Regions from separate parts of the Nocardioides terrisoli genome, predicted to be linked through region 2. Evidence: predicted binding sites of a transcription regulator. Region 2 holds the regulator's gene; the other holds the start of a gene.
The links. Region 2 encodes LexA, which represses DNA repair genes until DNA is damaged. Its sites were predicted from a motif close to TCGAACANNTGTTCGA; they were not measured.
Positions count from the first base shown of each region.

Region 1: Q9R13_RS13270 (HNH endonuclease signature motif containing protein) is a predicted target of LexA. The motif match lies at 5,309-5,324, and genes of this name have one in related genera.

Region 1 is NZ_CP134227.1:2,753,264-2,761,212, forward strand. It holds gene Q9R13_RS13245 (ATP-binding protein) at 1-363, opposite strand, end outside; gene Q9R13_RS13250 (SigE family RNA polymerase sigma factor) at 515-1,054, shown strand; gene Q9R13_RS13255 (hypothetical protein) at 1,041-2,177, shown strand; gene Q9R13_RS13260 (Fpg/Nei family DNA glycosylase) at 2,223-3,089, shown strand; gene Q9R13_RS13265 (SGNH/GDSL hydrolase family protein) at 3,192-3,650, opposite strand; gene Q9R13_RS13270 (HNH endonuclease signature motif containing protein) at 3,756-5,153, opposite strand; gene aat (leucyl/phenylalanyl-tRNA--protein transferase) at 5,472-6,146, opposite strand; gene Q9R13_RS13280 (EcsC family protein) at 6,209-6,892, shown strand; gene Q9R13_RS13285 (hypothetical protein) at 6,853-7,949, opposite strand, start outside.
Region 2 is NZ_CP134227.1:1,686,514-1,694,462, forward strand. It holds gene Q9R13_RS08025 (DUF6318 family protein) at 1-302, shown strand, start outside; gene Q9R13_RS08030 (hypothetical protein) at 641-1,123, shown strand; gene Q9R13_RS08035 (lysoplasmalogenase) at 1,155-1,850, shown strand; gene Q9R13_RS08040 (LysM peptidoglycan-binding domain-containing protein) at 2,000-2,416, opposite strand; gene Q9R13_RS08045 (helix-turn-helix transcriptional regulator) at 2,656-3,336, shown strand; gene Q9R13_RS08050 (hypothetical protein) at 3,481-4,068, shown strand; gene lexA (transcriptional repressor LexA) at 4,185-4,970, shown strand; gene Q9R13_RS08060 (S53 family peptidase) at 5,149-7,107, shown strand; gene Q9R13_RS08065 (phosphatase PAP2 family protein) at 7,295-7,949, shown strand, end outside.

The sequences.
Region 1 (7,949 bases), 1.1 Mb from region 2:
CAGCGCGAACGCCTTGAGCACGCCCATCACCTGCTCGACCCGGTCGGGGTCACGGTGCCGGTGGCCGAGCTCGCGCAGCGCGGCGTGCACCGCCTGGGCGAGCGGCAGCCGCAGCGAGTGCTCGGGCCGCGCCTCGATCTTGCCGGTCCCCCACGCGCGCCGGACCGCCTGCCCACGCAGCGCGTTGAGCAGCACCGTCTTGCCCACTCCGCGCAGCCCCGAGAGCACCATCGAGCGCCCGGGACGTCCGGCGGCCACCCGCTCGAGGGTGACGTCGAACTGCGCAAGCTCGGCGTCGCGGCCGGCCAGCTCGGGAGGTCGCTGCCCGGCGCCGGGCGCGTACGGATTCCTGATCGGGTCCATGATCGGACGCTATCGGGATGTCTAGCACAAACCGTAGATTTGCCGCGCGCGTCCTCGCCGTACTCGCCCTGAGCGCCGTGCAACCGATCCGGTCAGCGTTGCGTTCCACCTGCGACACCCTGGAGACCGAGGGGGGTGAGGGGAGGTGGCGATGACGCAGGCGCCGCGGGAGCGAGCCGGCTCGGACCGGCTCGACTTCACCGCGTACGTCGAGGCTCGCCAGCATGGCCTGCTCGGATTCACCGTCCTGCTGTGCGGGAATCTCGCCGACGCCGAGGACCTCCTCCAGAGCGTGCTCGCCCGCACCTTCCTGCGCTGGGACCGCCTCCTCGCCCAGCAGGTCGACATCGACGCCTACGTGCGCACGTCGCTGGTGAACGCCAACACCAGCCTGTGGCGGCGGGCGTTCCGACGACGCGAGCGACCGGCCGAGACACTGCCGGAGCAGGCCGGCGACCAACCGGATCCCGACGACGGGGAGCTGTGGGCCCGCGTCCTGCTCCTTCCGGAGCGGCAGCGGCAGGTGGTCGCCCTGCGCTACTACGAAGGGCTCAGCGTGGCCGAGACCGCCGCCGCGATGGGCTCGAGCGAGGGCACGGTGAAGAGCCAGTGTGCTCGCGCGCTGGCGCGCCTGCGCGTCGATCTCGGCGAGGGACAGCCGACGGAACGGACCAGCGATGAACGACGATGAGCTCAGCACCCGGCTGCACCGCGCCGCGGCAGCCCTGCCCGGAACGGACCTGCTCGAGCCGAGCCTGCGCCGGGCCCACCGCATCCACGTCCGCCGTTTGGCCGGGGGCGCGGCGGCCGTCGTCGGCCTCGTCGCGGTCATCGCCTTCTCCGGCGCCGTCCTCGCCCAGCGGGGCCAGCACACCACCGGGCCCGTCGGGCCCTCGCCGTCACCATCGCAGTCAGCGGTGCGCACGGTGCCGCTGACCCACCTGGCCACCGGACCCGTGCCGAGGCTGGACTACGTCGACCGCGGGCACACGGTGCACACCAGGGACGGGCACACCTTCCCGCTCGGAAGCGACCCCAGCTACCAGGCGAACGTCACCGTCGCGGCTGTCGGGGTGGTGGCGCTGCTCGAAGCACCCGACGGGCAGTACCGCATCGCGATCAACGGCGGTACGCCGAGTGACATCCCCGTGATCGGTCGCGCGGACGACTACCGCTTCATCCGCCCCGGCCCGCACGGGACCGCCTTCGTCGAGGGGAGCCCGGGTCGGCTCATCGTGGTCGGCCGTGATGGGACGATTTCCACCCTCGCCACCCCGCGCTGGGTCCGGGGAAGCACCGTGACCGCCACCCGCGACTTCTTCTGGACCGTCTGGAAGGGTCGGGCCCGGCGGCTGGATCCGGTCGACCCACGTGCGGGATGGAAGAGCTTCGGACCCGCCGAGAGCCTGGTCGGCGACCAGCCTGCCGACACGGTCTGGGACCAACGCGCTTCCTGCGCGATCGTGCACGACGGGCAGACCTGGCGACGGCTCTGGAGCGACTGCGACCAGCACGAGGGGTCGTTCACCGCGCCCTCCGGTGCCGGGGGCGACTACACGGTGGTGGTCCACAGCCGCCAGGTCCGGGTCGTGGGAGCGCGGGACGGGCGGCCGGTCGTCACCTTCGTGATCCCTCCCGGCGAGAAGTTCGGCAGCGGCCCGGCCTGGTCCGGCGACCAGCTCACCTTCCAGCTCGCGCACGGCCGGATGGAGCGTCCGGTGACCTGGGTCACCTGCGACGTCTCAGCCCTCCGCTGCTGGCGCAACGACCTGCCGCTGAACCTCGCATGGCTGGACTCCGACCTCCCCCGCTGACCGCCGCCGCACTCGCCCGCTCGGAGCACTCGCTACGCTCGACGCGTGCCCGAGCTGCCCGAGGTGGAGGCGCTGGCCCAGGACCTGTCCGGCCGGCTGCGTGACCGTGCCATCGTCCGGGTGGACATCGTGGCATTCAGCTGCCTGAAGACCTACGACCCACCGATCAGCGCGCTGAGCGGCAGCCTGGTCGACGGCGTGACCCGGCACGGGAAGTTCCTCGACATCGACGCCTCGGGCACCCACCTGGTGTTGCACCTGGCCCGTGCCGGCTGGGTGCGCTGGAAGGACGAGGTGCCGAAGCTGCCGGCCCGGCCCAGCAGCAAGTCGCCTCTCGCGGCGCGGGTCGTGCTGGACAACCACGCCGGACTCGACATCACCGAGGCCGGCACTCGCAAGAGCCTGGCGCTGTACGTCGTCCGCGATCCGGTCGACATCGAGGGGATCGCCCGGTTGGGGCCGGATCCGCTCGCCGACGACTTCACGATCGACGTGCTGGCCTCGATCCTCCAGGCCAGCGGCCGGGCCCAGATCAAGGGCGTGCTGCGCCAGCAGTCGAACATCGCGGGCATCGGCAACGCCTACTCCGACGAGCTGCTCCATGCTGCCCGACTGTCGCCGTTCAAGCCGGCGAACAGCCTCACCGACGAAGAGCTGACCACGTTGTACGCCGCGCTTCGCGACGTGCTCGGCGACGCCGTACGACGTGCCTCGGGGCTGGCCGCGAGCGAGCTCAAGGGCGAGAAGAAGAGCCACCTGCGGGTGCACGGACGCACCGGTCAGCCCTGCCCGGTGTGCGGCGACACCGTGCGCGAGGTGTCCTTCGCGGACTCGAGCCTGCAGTACTGCCCGACCTGCCAGACCGGCGGCAAACCGCTGGCCGACCGGCGGCTGAGCAAGCTGTTGAAGTAGCTGGGCTGAGACCCTCTGCACATGACGCGCGCATCGCAGGTTGCGTGAGCAGCGCGTGGCTGGTGTCGGTGCCGGCGGTCGTGATCGCGCAGGCAGAAGTCCCTACACGACGCTCAAGGCTGTGCAGATCTCTGGGAGGAGCAGCTCATATGCGGAGCCCGTCAGGTGAACGCCGTCCGAGGCGATGGCCCGAGCGCCCAGCGGAGCGAGCAGTGCGGGGGTGTCGATGAGGTGGTCTGGCCTCAGGGATGCGATCGCGTTGCCCCACACCGCATGTTCGGTCAGGGGCGGCCGGACATAGATCCATGGGCAGGCAAGCTCTGCGACCAGAGCCTTCACCAGTTCGCGGCATTCCTCGGGGCGAGTGCCACGTCTTGCGTCGTTGGTGCCGATCGACAGGACCGCGATGGCGTTGGTTGTGGGGAGGTGTGCTCGTGCTTGGGTGAGGACGTCTGCGGCGGTCGCGCCGCCCACTGCCGCGTTGATCGCGTTGGCGCTGATGCGCGGGAGTGCGCGGCGAATCCGGGCGAGGTGGCTGTCGCCGAGCAGGACTACCTCCACGATCCCTAGTTTGCCGGAATGCAAGGCAGCCGTTGGCCTTGTGGGTCGGGGGCGCATGGGCGGGGCAGCAGGCGGAGGGGCACACCTTCCCGCGACCGGAACTCCTCAGGTGCGTCGGGTGAATCGGATGTCGCCGTTGGGCAGGCGGTTGTGTTGGTAGCGGTCGTCGTGGGCTCGGTGGTGGTGCCAGGAGCACAGCAGCACCCCGTCGGCGAGGTCGGTTCTGCCGCCCTTGGACCAGGGTTTCCAATGATGGGCTTCGGCCCATCCTGCGGGGACGGTGCAGTGCTCGGCCCGACAGGACCGGTCGCGGAGCCGCAGGGCCTTGCGCTGAGCGCGGGAGAACAGTCGTTGGGTGCGGCCCAGGTCGAGGACCTGCCCGGTCCCGTCGAGGACGGCGGGGACCAACTGGGCGGTGCAGGCTAGTCGTCGGGCCTCGCCGGCGGAGATGCGGCCCTGATCGCTGGTGATCACCCCGGCAGCGGTGAGCTGGCTGCGTAGTTGGTCGAGGGTGAGGGTGATGATCACCGTGGTGGCGTCCCCGCCGTGCTCGGGCAGCCTGGCGGGGTCGAGGGCCTCGAGCAGGGCGGTGAACGCCAGCCCGCGTTTGCGGGCGGCCGGGATCCGATCACCCTCACCCACCCCCACCATCCCGATGGTTCCGAGCGGGTTGGCCGGGGCGCTGGTCGGATCCTTGTCGGGGTCGTGGTTGGGTCCGGGCACCGTGGTGCCGTCGTTGAGGCCGTGCCGGGGGCTGGTGAAGGCATCGAGGTAGGTCATCAGCCGGTCCGCGACCGCATCGGGGACCTTGATCCCGATCCGGGTCGACCCGTCCCCCAACCGTCGGGTGAACAGCCGGGTGGATTCTCGGGCGCGGCGCTCCTGCTCCTCCAACCGGCGGCCCTCCTCGGCCTCGGCGATGTCGGGGGCGAGGACCTCGAGGATCTTCGCCCCCAACACCGCCAGCTCCCGGGGACGGTGATCCGCGGCCAGCCCGATCAGGTGCTCCTCGGCCTCCACCAGGATCCCCGGATCCAGATCACCGGGCAGCTCCTCCAGCGCCTGGGCGACCACCCGGGCCTGAGCCAGATTCACCGACCCCTCCCCGAGCGCGACACCCAGCCGGGTCCAGCGCCGCTCCAGCGCCTCACCCAGCCGCAGATCCCGGCTGTTCGGGCTCCGCTCGGTCCGGGTCACATGCGCCAGCCACACCGCAGCGTCCCGGTCCCCGGACTCCTCGGCGACATCATCGGCCACCGCCAACACCCGCAGACCCAGCCCCGCGAGCCGGTCCTGCACCCGCCGCAACCCCACCAACACGCTCTGCTTCTCAGTCGTGGTCAAGAACACCGGCTCCACCCCGGCGACCTTGTCCACCGCCTCATCGACCGCGGCCACGAACCGCACCAGCCGATGCTGCGAGGCATCCTGCGCAGTGGGTGCATCCGACGCACCAGACTTCACGCGCGGCTCTGACAGCTCATGGTCCGGCTTGTCGGCCATTGCAGCCCCCCTCCCACACGCTCGCGAACACCGGCCCCCGCACGGGAGCTCTCGGGTTCTCACATGTGATGGGCTGCGGGCCTGTGAGGGGCCGACTCCATCGGAGCCAGATCCGAGGCCTTAGCCATCGTTATCACCACCGGATCTATATCGAGTAGAACATATGTTCGAACCAGTGTCAAGCGGATCCGCAGCCTGTGTGAAGTCGCAGGACATCGGTGACACTTCTGCATCAGGACGCCTGTGACAGTCGGCCGGGATCTCGCCGCCCCAGGCAAAGGGGGAGATCCCGTCCCGTCAGCCGCGGGAGTCCCATACTCAGAGCGACGACGAGGTCCCGAAGACATCAGGCAGCGGCACCGTGAGCGCGTCGGCCAGCCGGCGCAGATATTCCCGCCGTGGGACCTCGACGACGCCCAGGCTGGCCAGGTGCTCGGTCTGCCACTGGGTGTCCAGCAGCCGGCGCTCGGCGTGCTGGTCGCTGAGCAGGTCGACCAGCGCCACCAGTGCCACCTTGGAGGCGTCCCGCTCGCGGCTGAACATCGACTCACCGGCGAACAGGCCGCCGACGGCCAGCCCATACAGTCCGCCGACCAGCTTCTCCGCACGCCAGGCCTCCACCGAGTGTGCCCAGCCGAGCCGGTGCAGCGCGACGTACGCCTCCCGGACGTCGTCATCGATCCAGCCCGCCGGCCGACCCGGGTCCGCGCACGCGTCGATCACCGCGGTGAAGGCGGTGTCGACCCGGATCTCGAAGCGCCGGCAGGACTTCCGCAGTGACCGGGTGACCCGCAGACCGTCCAGCGGGAGCACGCCACGACGCACCGGGGACCACCAGCCGAGCCGGCCCTCGACGGGCATCGGAAAGAGCCCGAGGCGGTAGGCCGACAGCACCGTGCCGGGCGCCAGGTCGGCCCCGAGGCCCACCAGGTCGTCGTCGGCGGCCGCCGGAGCGCGCAGGCGCCACACGGACGGAGGAGGCTCGATCGGCACCCCCTCATCCAAGCAGTGCGGCCCGGGTCGACCGACCGCTGTCGTTCCGTAGGCTGGTCGACATGAGCAACCTGGGCAGGAGAGTCGGCAGCAGCCTCGCGCCGAGGGTGACGAAGCTGGCGCCGGAGATGACGTCGTCCTTCGTCCACCAGGCACTGCACCGCGCGATCACGGGCGTCGGCAAGCTTCCCGGCGCGGCGGCTGCGGCCGACAAGCAGCTCGCCGAGCAGAGGGGCGATGTCGACCGGGCGATCCACGAGGTCATCGAGAACCACGTGCGGTACGCCGGCGCCGAGGGCTTCGTCACCAACCTGGGCGGGCTGATCACGATGACGGTCACCGTGCCGGCCAACATCACCGGGCTGGCCGTCGTCGAGTGCCGGATGGTCGCCGGCATCCTGCACCTGCGCGGCTACGACCTCGAGGACCCTCGCACCCGCACCGCGATCCTGACCTGCCTGCTGGGCGAGGACCGACTGCTGGCGCTGGTGAAGCGGAAGCGGCTCCCGGGCACCCCGATGGCGATCGCGACCGCGCCGGTGCACGACCCCGACCTGTCGAAGATCGTCGCCAACGAGGTGGCCGCCGAGCTGATCACCCGGGTCGCCGGCAAGCGGGTCGCGATCACGGTGGGCCGCCGGGTGCCGCTGGTGGGCGGTCTGGTGGGCGCGGCCGCGGATGCCTACGCCACCTGGAAGATCGGCCGCTACGTCGACCGGGAGTTCCTGCCGCGCAAGCGCCGGTAGGCGCCGAGGCCGGCCCGGGCGAGCACGCTCCGGTCGGCCGCCGCGACGAACCGCTCCTTGGCCCGGTAGAGCCGCGTCGAGTGCGCCTCGTCGAGTTGACGCATCAGGTCGGCGATGTCCGCGTGCAGGTGGACCTCGACGTCCCGCAGCCGAGCCGACTCCTGCACGCTCGCCGACAGCGCCCGGAGCGCGGCCTGGACGACCTGGCCGGGGTCGGCGGCGTCCGGATCGACGAAGTCGGGAGCGACCTCGTCCGGGAGCAGGTCCTCGAGCGCGCCGACGACGTCGTACCCCTTGCGGGCCAGCTCCTCGACCCATTCGCGGCTGCGCTCGGCCGCCCACGCGTGCATCGGGGGAGGCAGCGTGAGCCGGGCGGACTCCCGGTGGGTGCCGAGGTTCTGGTGGACCAGACCCTCCCGGACGAACTGCCGGTAGTGGTGGTTGGGGAGCACCAGCTCCAGCCGCTCGTTGAGCTGCCGGACCAGGGCGGACTCGGCGACACCCAGGGACGCGTTGGCGCGGTCGCGGGTGGCGAGCATCCCGACGTCGATGCCGAAGGCCGCGGCGAACCGACGGCCGAGGACGTCGTGCGGCGCGCCGTACGGCGGCACCGTGATCACGTGGACCTGCTCGGGAGCCAGCGTGTCGCCCCACCGGGCGAGCACGTCGGGCAGCTCCTGCACGCTCCAGAACCACTGCACGATCTCCATCGAGCGGCTCTCGTCGCGGACCGCGGCGAGGAAGTCGGCGTAGTGGATGGTGCGCCGGTGCTTGATGTTCTCCTGCCACTCCGCGGGCAGCTGGCGGGCCAGGTCCCGCGCCGAGAGGATCACGTGCACCTCCGCGTCGCCGAGCGACTCCAGCGCGCGGGCCACCTGCTGCCGGGACGCCCGACCGAGGATCTCGTGGCTCACCATCGCGGTGCCGGGCCACTGCCGGACCTCGGCGGCCAGCCGCTCCCAGGCTCCGGCGGCCTCACGCTCGAGTCCGCCCCATGGCAGCTGCATCAGGTCCAGCGCGGCCAGGAAGTGGGCGTCGAAGCGCTCGGCCGGGTAGA
Region 2 (7,949 bases):
TCGAGGCTGCGGGCTGCGAGTCGTGCACGCGGGTGAGGCATGAGCTCGAACGCATCTACGGAGCTGGGGGGTGGATCAAGGGCGGCGCATGGCGGATCGCCGACGTTGCCGATGCCCTGCCCAACACAGACACCGATGGATTCAACGTCGACATCGTGATCAAGACCACCCGTCAACGCGTGAAGAGCAGCCGCGAAGGGTCCGTGAATACAGTCAGTGGTGGCGCCAACGCAATCACCGTCTTCGTCTCGCCTAGCCACGGAATCGCTTGGAAGGTGTCGGAGTGGACCCGCGCAAAATAGTTCCGCTCGTCGGCATCCTGGCGCTCCTCGCCGCGCTCCTCGCCAGCGCACCAGCGATCGCCAGCAGCTGCAGCACGTCCGCCGATGGCGCAGCCGGCCAACTGCTCGTCCTCGGGTCGTGCAACTCCGATGGTCAACGGTCCGACAGTCATGGGACGACGAAGAACACATCGACCGCTCCGCCAGCGGAGGTGTGGGTTTGGCAGCCCATCTGCCGCCAGGATCAGCTTCACGTACCCGGCGGACAGGGACTGTGCACGAACTTGATGCGCTGCCCGAAGGGGCAGGAACTGATGCGGCACTACCGTGTGAGGCCGCTTCCCCACACGACTGCGGAGATGACCTGCATGCCCGCCGCGGTGGCCAACAAGCCCCAGATCACCCCCGGCCTGGTCGCCCGAGCCTTCCAACGCATCCCACTGCCCCACCCGAGAGCACTGGTACAACCCAGCAACACCACCCTGGTCAACCTCGAGACCATCTTCTCCACCCAGGCGACCCCGTTCACCCGCACCGTCACCCTGCTCGGACAACACGTACAGCTGGCGATCCGGCCGACCACCTTCACCTGGACCCACGGCGACGGCACCACCGCCGCCACCACCACACCCGGCGCGCCCTACCCCGCCAAGACCATCACCTACCGCTACCCCACCACCGCCCACCACCTCGACATCCACGTCACCATCACCTGGGCCGCCCACTACCGCGTCAACAACGGACCCACCCGACCCGTCCCCACCACCGTCACCACCACCGGACCCACCACCACCCTCGACGTCGTCGAGGCCACCCCAGCACTCTCCGGCACCGGACACTGACCCACGACCGCCGCTCTGCTTGGATGCATCCGTGTCCCGCCTCACCCTCAGTACCCGGCTGACCTTCGCCTACCTCGGCCTTGCTGCAGCCGACAGCTGGCTCGCTGGCTCCAGCCGCCCGCTCGCCGCGACGTCACGACGGCTCACCAAGCCGCTGCTGATGCCGACCCTGGCCGCCTCGCTGGCCACAGATCGGCGGGCGATGGGCTCTCCGCTGCGGTCCAGCACGTTGGTCGCGCAGGCGTGCGGCTGGGGCGGCGACCTGATGCTCCTACGCCACGGCACCGCGGCGTTCGCCGCCGGAGCCGGGTCCTTCGGCGTCGGCCACGACGCGTACGTCACCGGCTTCCGTCGGCACCGCGACCGCGGCACGCGCCTGCGCGACACGACCACGGCCAAGGTCGCGGCGGGTCTCGTCGCGCTCGGCGGACCGACCATGGCGATCGGGGCGTTCAATCAGGAGAAGGCGCTCGGGCCGGCCGTGCTCGGCTACACCGCGCTGCTCGCCGGCATGCTCGCGCACGCCGGCCATCTCGACCCGACCCTGCCGGCTCGCTCGAGGCGGCTGACGTTGGCGGGCGCGGCGCTGTTCGTCGGCTCCGACACCGTTCTCGGCGCGGGCAGGTTCCTGGTCAAGAACCCACCGCCTCGCCTCGAGTCGGTGGTGATGGCGACCTACACGGCCGGACAGCTGCTGCTCAGCAAGGGCGCGGCGCTCGCTGGCTGACCTCCACCGATCCGGCCCACCAGGGCGTCTCGACAAGCGTCGGGGGCGAACCGAGCGCATCGGTTCGCCCCCGCCTTCCCCAAGGACCAGCCTGCCGGGGGGTCGAAGTCCCGTGGCCGGTACGTCTCCTCAGCCAGCCGTGGCCGGCGTCAGTTCGTGGCGCCCGAGTCCAGCGGGAGCGCCAGCCGCTGACCGACCTGGAGCTCCGGACCGGACAGCGAGTTGAGCTGCTCGATGTGCGACACCATGTCCCGCACGTGCCCCGGGGCTGCGATCGACCCGGCCAGCCCGTAGAGGGTGTCGCCCGGACCGATCTCGACGATCCGCACCGGGTCGGGCGTCCCGGAGTCATGGGTGGCGGTGGCCAGCCCGCCGAAGGCGACCATCAGGGTCACCAGCAGAGCGAGGAACGCGACCAGGAACACCGCCCGACCGCGGCGGGTCAGCCGCAGCGCCGACCGGGTCTCGACGCGAGCCACCGGTCGCCGCACCGGCGCATCGGTGATCACGTGCAGCGGCCGCACCGGCCTCACCGTACGGATCGGGGAAATCGTCATCGTGCTCATTCGGTCCACCTCCAGGGAAGTGCCCGGCCCTCGTGGCCGGACGGAGTTCGCGACCCCTCTTCTGTGTTCTGGTCGATGTCTATCGGCGGCAACCGACAGTTTCGCCGGGCCCAGTCGATCAGACGTTCGATCGAACACATGTACGAGGTTAGATCACCTGTTCGAACCGGGCAAGAACATATGTTCGAACGGCGTGTCGCGAATCTTTTCTCCAAGACCACTGGTGGCAAACTGGGGAGATGAGCCGTCCCACGACCGGCGGCGCCCACCGGGGCCAGCGTGGCACCAGCCGCGCGGAGGTGCTGGCCGCGCTCCGCGACGCGCCCGACGCCTTGGACGTGCAGGCGATCTCGAGGATGCTCGACCTGCACGCCAACACCGTGCGGTTCCACCTCGACCACCTCGTTGCGGACGAGCTCGTCGAGCGGTCGGTCCGCACGGAGGGCCGGCGCGGCCGGCCGCGGGCGACGTACGCCGCGCTTCCCACAACCGACATCGACGAGGATCAGCGCAACTACCGACTGCTCGCCGAGATCCTGGCCGGGTTCGTCGCGAACACCCACGCCGATCCGTCCGCGGCATCCCGGGACGCAGGCAGGGCCTGGGGAAGCTACCTCGCGGAGGAACCACCGCCCCATCGTGAGACTGCCGCCGAGGATGCGGTCAACCAGCTGACCGCGCTCCTCGACGACGTCGGCTTCGCTCCACGGCGCAGCGACGGCAACCAGATCCGACTGGAGCACTGTCCCTTCCGGGAGGTCGCCGCCGACCGGCCCGACGTCGTCTGCTCGGTCCATCTCGGCCTGATGCAGGGCGCGCTGGAGAAGATGCGGGCACCGATGCGGACCGGCCGGCTGCTCCCGTTCGTCGAGCCCTCACTGTGCATCGCCGAGATCGAGCCGGAGATCGAGCCGGGGTGAGGACGAAGGTCCCTTTCTTTTCCACTACCAGCCTTGTAGAAAAGAAGGGGAAGGGAACGCGGACATGATGATCGTCTCGATCGCACAGCACCATCGACTCAGGAGCGGCGAGCGCGTGGTGCGTCAGACGAAGGCCGGCCTTCGATGAGCAGGCTCGCCCGCCGCTGGAGGCACGACCGCGCCGCGCAGCCCGGCGTCACCGAGGACCTGGTCGCCCGCGTCGACGAAGCGCTGGTTCGCGTCGAGCGGTGCCGGGCCGAGCTGGACCTCCTTGTCCGCCTGGAGGCCCCACTGCCGGTACGCCAGACGGCGTACCACCACCTCGAGCTCGCCTTCGACGCAGCCGACGGGCTGTTCCGCGAGGCGACTCGGGTCGCCAGAGCGCGCTCGTTCTCCGAGTGGTCGCAGTGGCGCCGCCGACTCTCCCGGCTCGACCGGAGCCGCCAGGAGAACCTCTTCGCCGGTTCCGACGCGCTGTCGGTCCTGGCGCAGGGCGAGGTCCGCGCCGTCGACACCGGGATGTCCGGTCCCTCGATCGGGGAGATGCAGCACGGGGAGTCCCGCCCCGGGGGCACCACGACGTACGGACTGGACATGGGGGTCGTGCTCGGCGGCCGCGCCGAACCCGCGGAGCCTGTCTCCACCGACCGTCCCGAGCACGCGCCGTCCGACCCGCACGCGTCCGTGGTCGCAGTGAGCCGCCGGCCGGCGACCGGTCCAGCAGCAGCCTGACCGACCGCAGGAGCCGCGTCGACGCATGGCTCGGTGCCCACGGCCCCGAGCGTGACCCGACACGCCGTTCGAACACATGTTTGAACCCCGCCCGGAATCGGTCTACGGTCTGACCCATGGCCACCAAGAGCACCACGAAGCGCCCCGCACGCAGCGCCAAGGGCGACAAGGACGCCACCAAGGAGCGACACGCAACCGTCACCGCGCTGCCCGACGCGGCGCCCGACGCGACCGGACTCACCCCTCGGCAGCAACGCATCCTGAACACGCTTCGCGAGTCGATCGAGCGCCGCGGCTACCCGCCGAGCATCCGCGAGATCGGCGACACGGTGGGCCTGGCCAGCTCCTCCAGCGTCGCTCACCAGCTGCGCGTGCTGGAGAAGAAGGGCTTCATCAAGCGCGACCCCAACCGTCCGCGGGCGCTGGAGGTGTTCATCCCCGAGCTGATGGCCGCCCGTCGCGCGATCTCCCACGCCGACTCCGGCGACGAGAGCTTCGACCCGACCGGGATCGGCGACGCGGTGCCCGGCGCTCAGTACGTCCCGCTGGTCGGCCGGATCGCCGCGGGTGTGCCGATCCTCGCCGAGGAGCAGGTCGAGGAGGTCTTCCCGCTGCCCAAGTCACTGGTCGGCGAGGGCACCCTCTTCCTGCTCGAGGTCTCCGGCGACTCGATGGTCGGCGCAGCGATCTGCCACGGCGACTACGTGGTGGTCCGCCAGGCCCAGACGGCGGAGAACGGCGACATCGTGGCCGCGATGCTCGATGGCGAGGCCACCGTGAAGACCTTCCAGCGCAAGTCCGGCAAGGTCTGGCTGCTCCCCCACAACGACGCCTATGATCCGATCGACGGCACCCACGCCACCATTCTCGGCAAGGTGACCGCCGTACTCCGCCGGGTCTAGGTGCCCTCCTGGCCGGCCTCCAGCGACGCGTGCCCCGCTACGGCGTCACGTCCGCGACCGGCTGAAGTCCTCCTGAGAACTCGATCGCGGCGAGGGGATGTGCTCGGGGTCACATAGGGGTAGTTTTTCCTGTGGCCGTTGCTCGGACGGCCACATTTCTCGGAAAGGGAGAACCCCTGTGACAAGAATTGCCCCGTCCGTCGCCGCGATCGCGGCGGCGGCAGCTCTCGCAGCCGCCACTACCGGCCTGCTCAGCCCGGCCCAGGCCGCCAGCAACGGCCGAAGCACCCTGCCCGGCAGCACCCCGGCCTGGGCGAAGGCCCAGCACAGGGTCGGCAGCACGCCCGGCTCGCAGCCTGTCGACTTCCGCGTCTACCTCGACTGGCGTGGCGGTGACGCCGCCCAGAAGCTCGCCGAGTCGGTCTCCACCCCCGGCAGTCCCGACTACGGCAAGTTCCTCACGCCCGCCCAGTTCCACCAGCAGTTCTCGCCCAACACCAGCACCGTGAACGCGGTGGAGTCCTGGCTGAAGGGTCAGGGCTTCAAGGTGACCTCGGTCCCCGGCAACCGCAAGTACGTCGAGGCGACCGGCACCGCCAGCCAGGCGGCCTCGGCGTTCAAGACCTCCTTCGCGGAGTACAAGGTGCAGGGCCAGACAGTGCGCAGCAACACCACCGCGCTGAGCATCCCGTCCACGCTCACCCACGTCGAGGCGGTGATCGGTCTCGACGAGTCGCAGACGCTTGCGATCCAGCACAAGGCGGCTCCCCCGCCGCCGGTGTTCGTGAACGCGCAGCCATGCTCGTCCTACTGGGGCGAGAAGACGGTCGACAACACGCCGACCCCGGACGGCACCGTGCTGCCGGCGACGCCCGACTACGCGTTCGCGCCGTGCGGCTATGCCGGCAAGCAGTTGCAGGGCGCCTACGGCATGAGCGGCGCGATCAGCAGCGGCAACGACGGCTCGGGTGTCACGATCGGTGTCATCGACGCCTACGCATCGCCGACCATCGTGTCCGACGTGGAGACCTACAGCGCGAAGCACGGCCTGCCGAGCATCAAGGGCCACTTCAGCCAGATCGTCCCGCCGGGCACCTACAACCGGGCTACCAACAAGCAGCAGGACCCGGGCGGCTGGTCCGGTGAGGAGACCCTCGACATCGAGGCCGCGCACACCATGGCTCCCGGTGCCGACATCGTCTACATCGGCGCTCCGAACAACTACCGCGACCTCGACGCGATCATGAACAAGGTCGTCGACAACCACCTGGCCGACATCGTCACCAACTCCTACGGGTACGGCGGCGAGGCACTGCCCACCGGCTACATCAAGCCGCAGCTGGACACCCAGGCTCAGGCGGCCGCGGAGGGCATCAGCCTGCTGTTCTCCTCCGGTGACAACGGTGACGAGACCGGCGGCGTCGACGGCGCCACCCCGACCCCTGACTGGCCGGCCTCGAGCCCGCTGGTGACCGCGGTCGGTGGCACCGCGCTGGGCGTGGACCAGGGCGACAGCCGACAGTTCGAGCTGGGCTGGGAGACCGAGAAGCAGACCCTGAACGCCGACGGCACCTGGAGCACTCCGTTCTACCTGTACGGCGCCGGCGGCGGCACCAGCAGGCTGTTCGCGCAGCCGTCCTACCAGGCCGGCGTGGTGCCGAGCTCCATCAGCCAGACCTACGGTGGTGCGCCGATGCGCGCCGTTCCCGACGTGTCGGCGCTGGCCGACCCGACGACCGGCATGCTGGTGGGGCAGACCCAGTCCTTCCCCGACGGTCACGCGGCCTACTCGGAGTACCGGATCGGAGGCACCAGCCTGGCGTCTCCGCTGTACGCCGGCATGCTGGCGCTGGCGATGCAGCAGGCAGGTCACCCGTTCGGTCTGGCCAACCCGGTGCTGTACAACGCGCGGAGCGCGTCGTACGACATCACCACTGCCGACAAGGCGACCTACCCGGGCGCAGTGCGTGCTGACTACGTCAACGGGGTGGACGGCAGTGCCGGGTACGTCTACTCGGTGCGTGGGTTCGGCGACGACGGCGACCTGACCATCCACGTCCGCAACGGCTACGACGACGTCACCGGCGTCGGCTCGCCCAACGGGCAGGCGTGGCTGGACGCGGTCGCCGGCCAGTAGGCAACACCGGATCGACGAGCATCACCCACGACGGAGGGGCCGGGTCTGATCCCGGCCCCTTCGTCGTGCACGGCTCCGCCTTTTCGAGCCACTCGTTTCCGAAATCGTGTCGCATCATCGTTTTCGCAGGTCAGCGCGCAAAAAACGGCTGTGCCGGGCACCGCCGTACCCGCTATCTTTCACTGTTGTGACCCTGGAGATGCAGGAGACCCCGGTGCCGGTGGCGGTGGCCGCCCGACGCCGGTTCCATTGGCGTCACGGCATCGCTGAGCTGGCCCTGATCGGCTTCCTCTACGTCGCCTACTCCGCATCCCGTCTGCTCGCCAGCAACGACCTGGCCCCGGCGCGGGAGCGGGCCGCCAAGCTGCTCGACGTCGAGCAGGTGCTCGGCATCGCCTGGGAGAACGCGCTGAACCAGTGGTTCGTGCTCGACCACGCTCTCGCGGTGTTCGGCAGCTACTGGTACGCCACGACCCACTACATCGTCACGGCCGGTGTGCTGGTGTGGCTCTTCGGCCAGGGCCCGCGCCGCTACCTCCCGGCGCGCCGAGCGCTGGTGATCGCCACCGTGCTCGGTCTGGCCGCCTACCTCACGATGCCGACCGCCCCGCCGCGACTCTTCGGCGGCTACGTCGACGTCCTCCAGCTCACCTCGGGCGACGGCTGGTGGAGCGGAGACGCGTCTGCGCCCAAGGGCCTCGGCGACCTGACCAACCAGCTCGCCGCCTTCCCCTCGCTGCATGCGGGCTGGGCACTCTGGGTGGCCGTCGTACTGCAGCGATACGGCCGCTGGCGCGGCCTCCGGATCGCCGGCTGGGCGTACGCCGCCACCACGTCGCTGG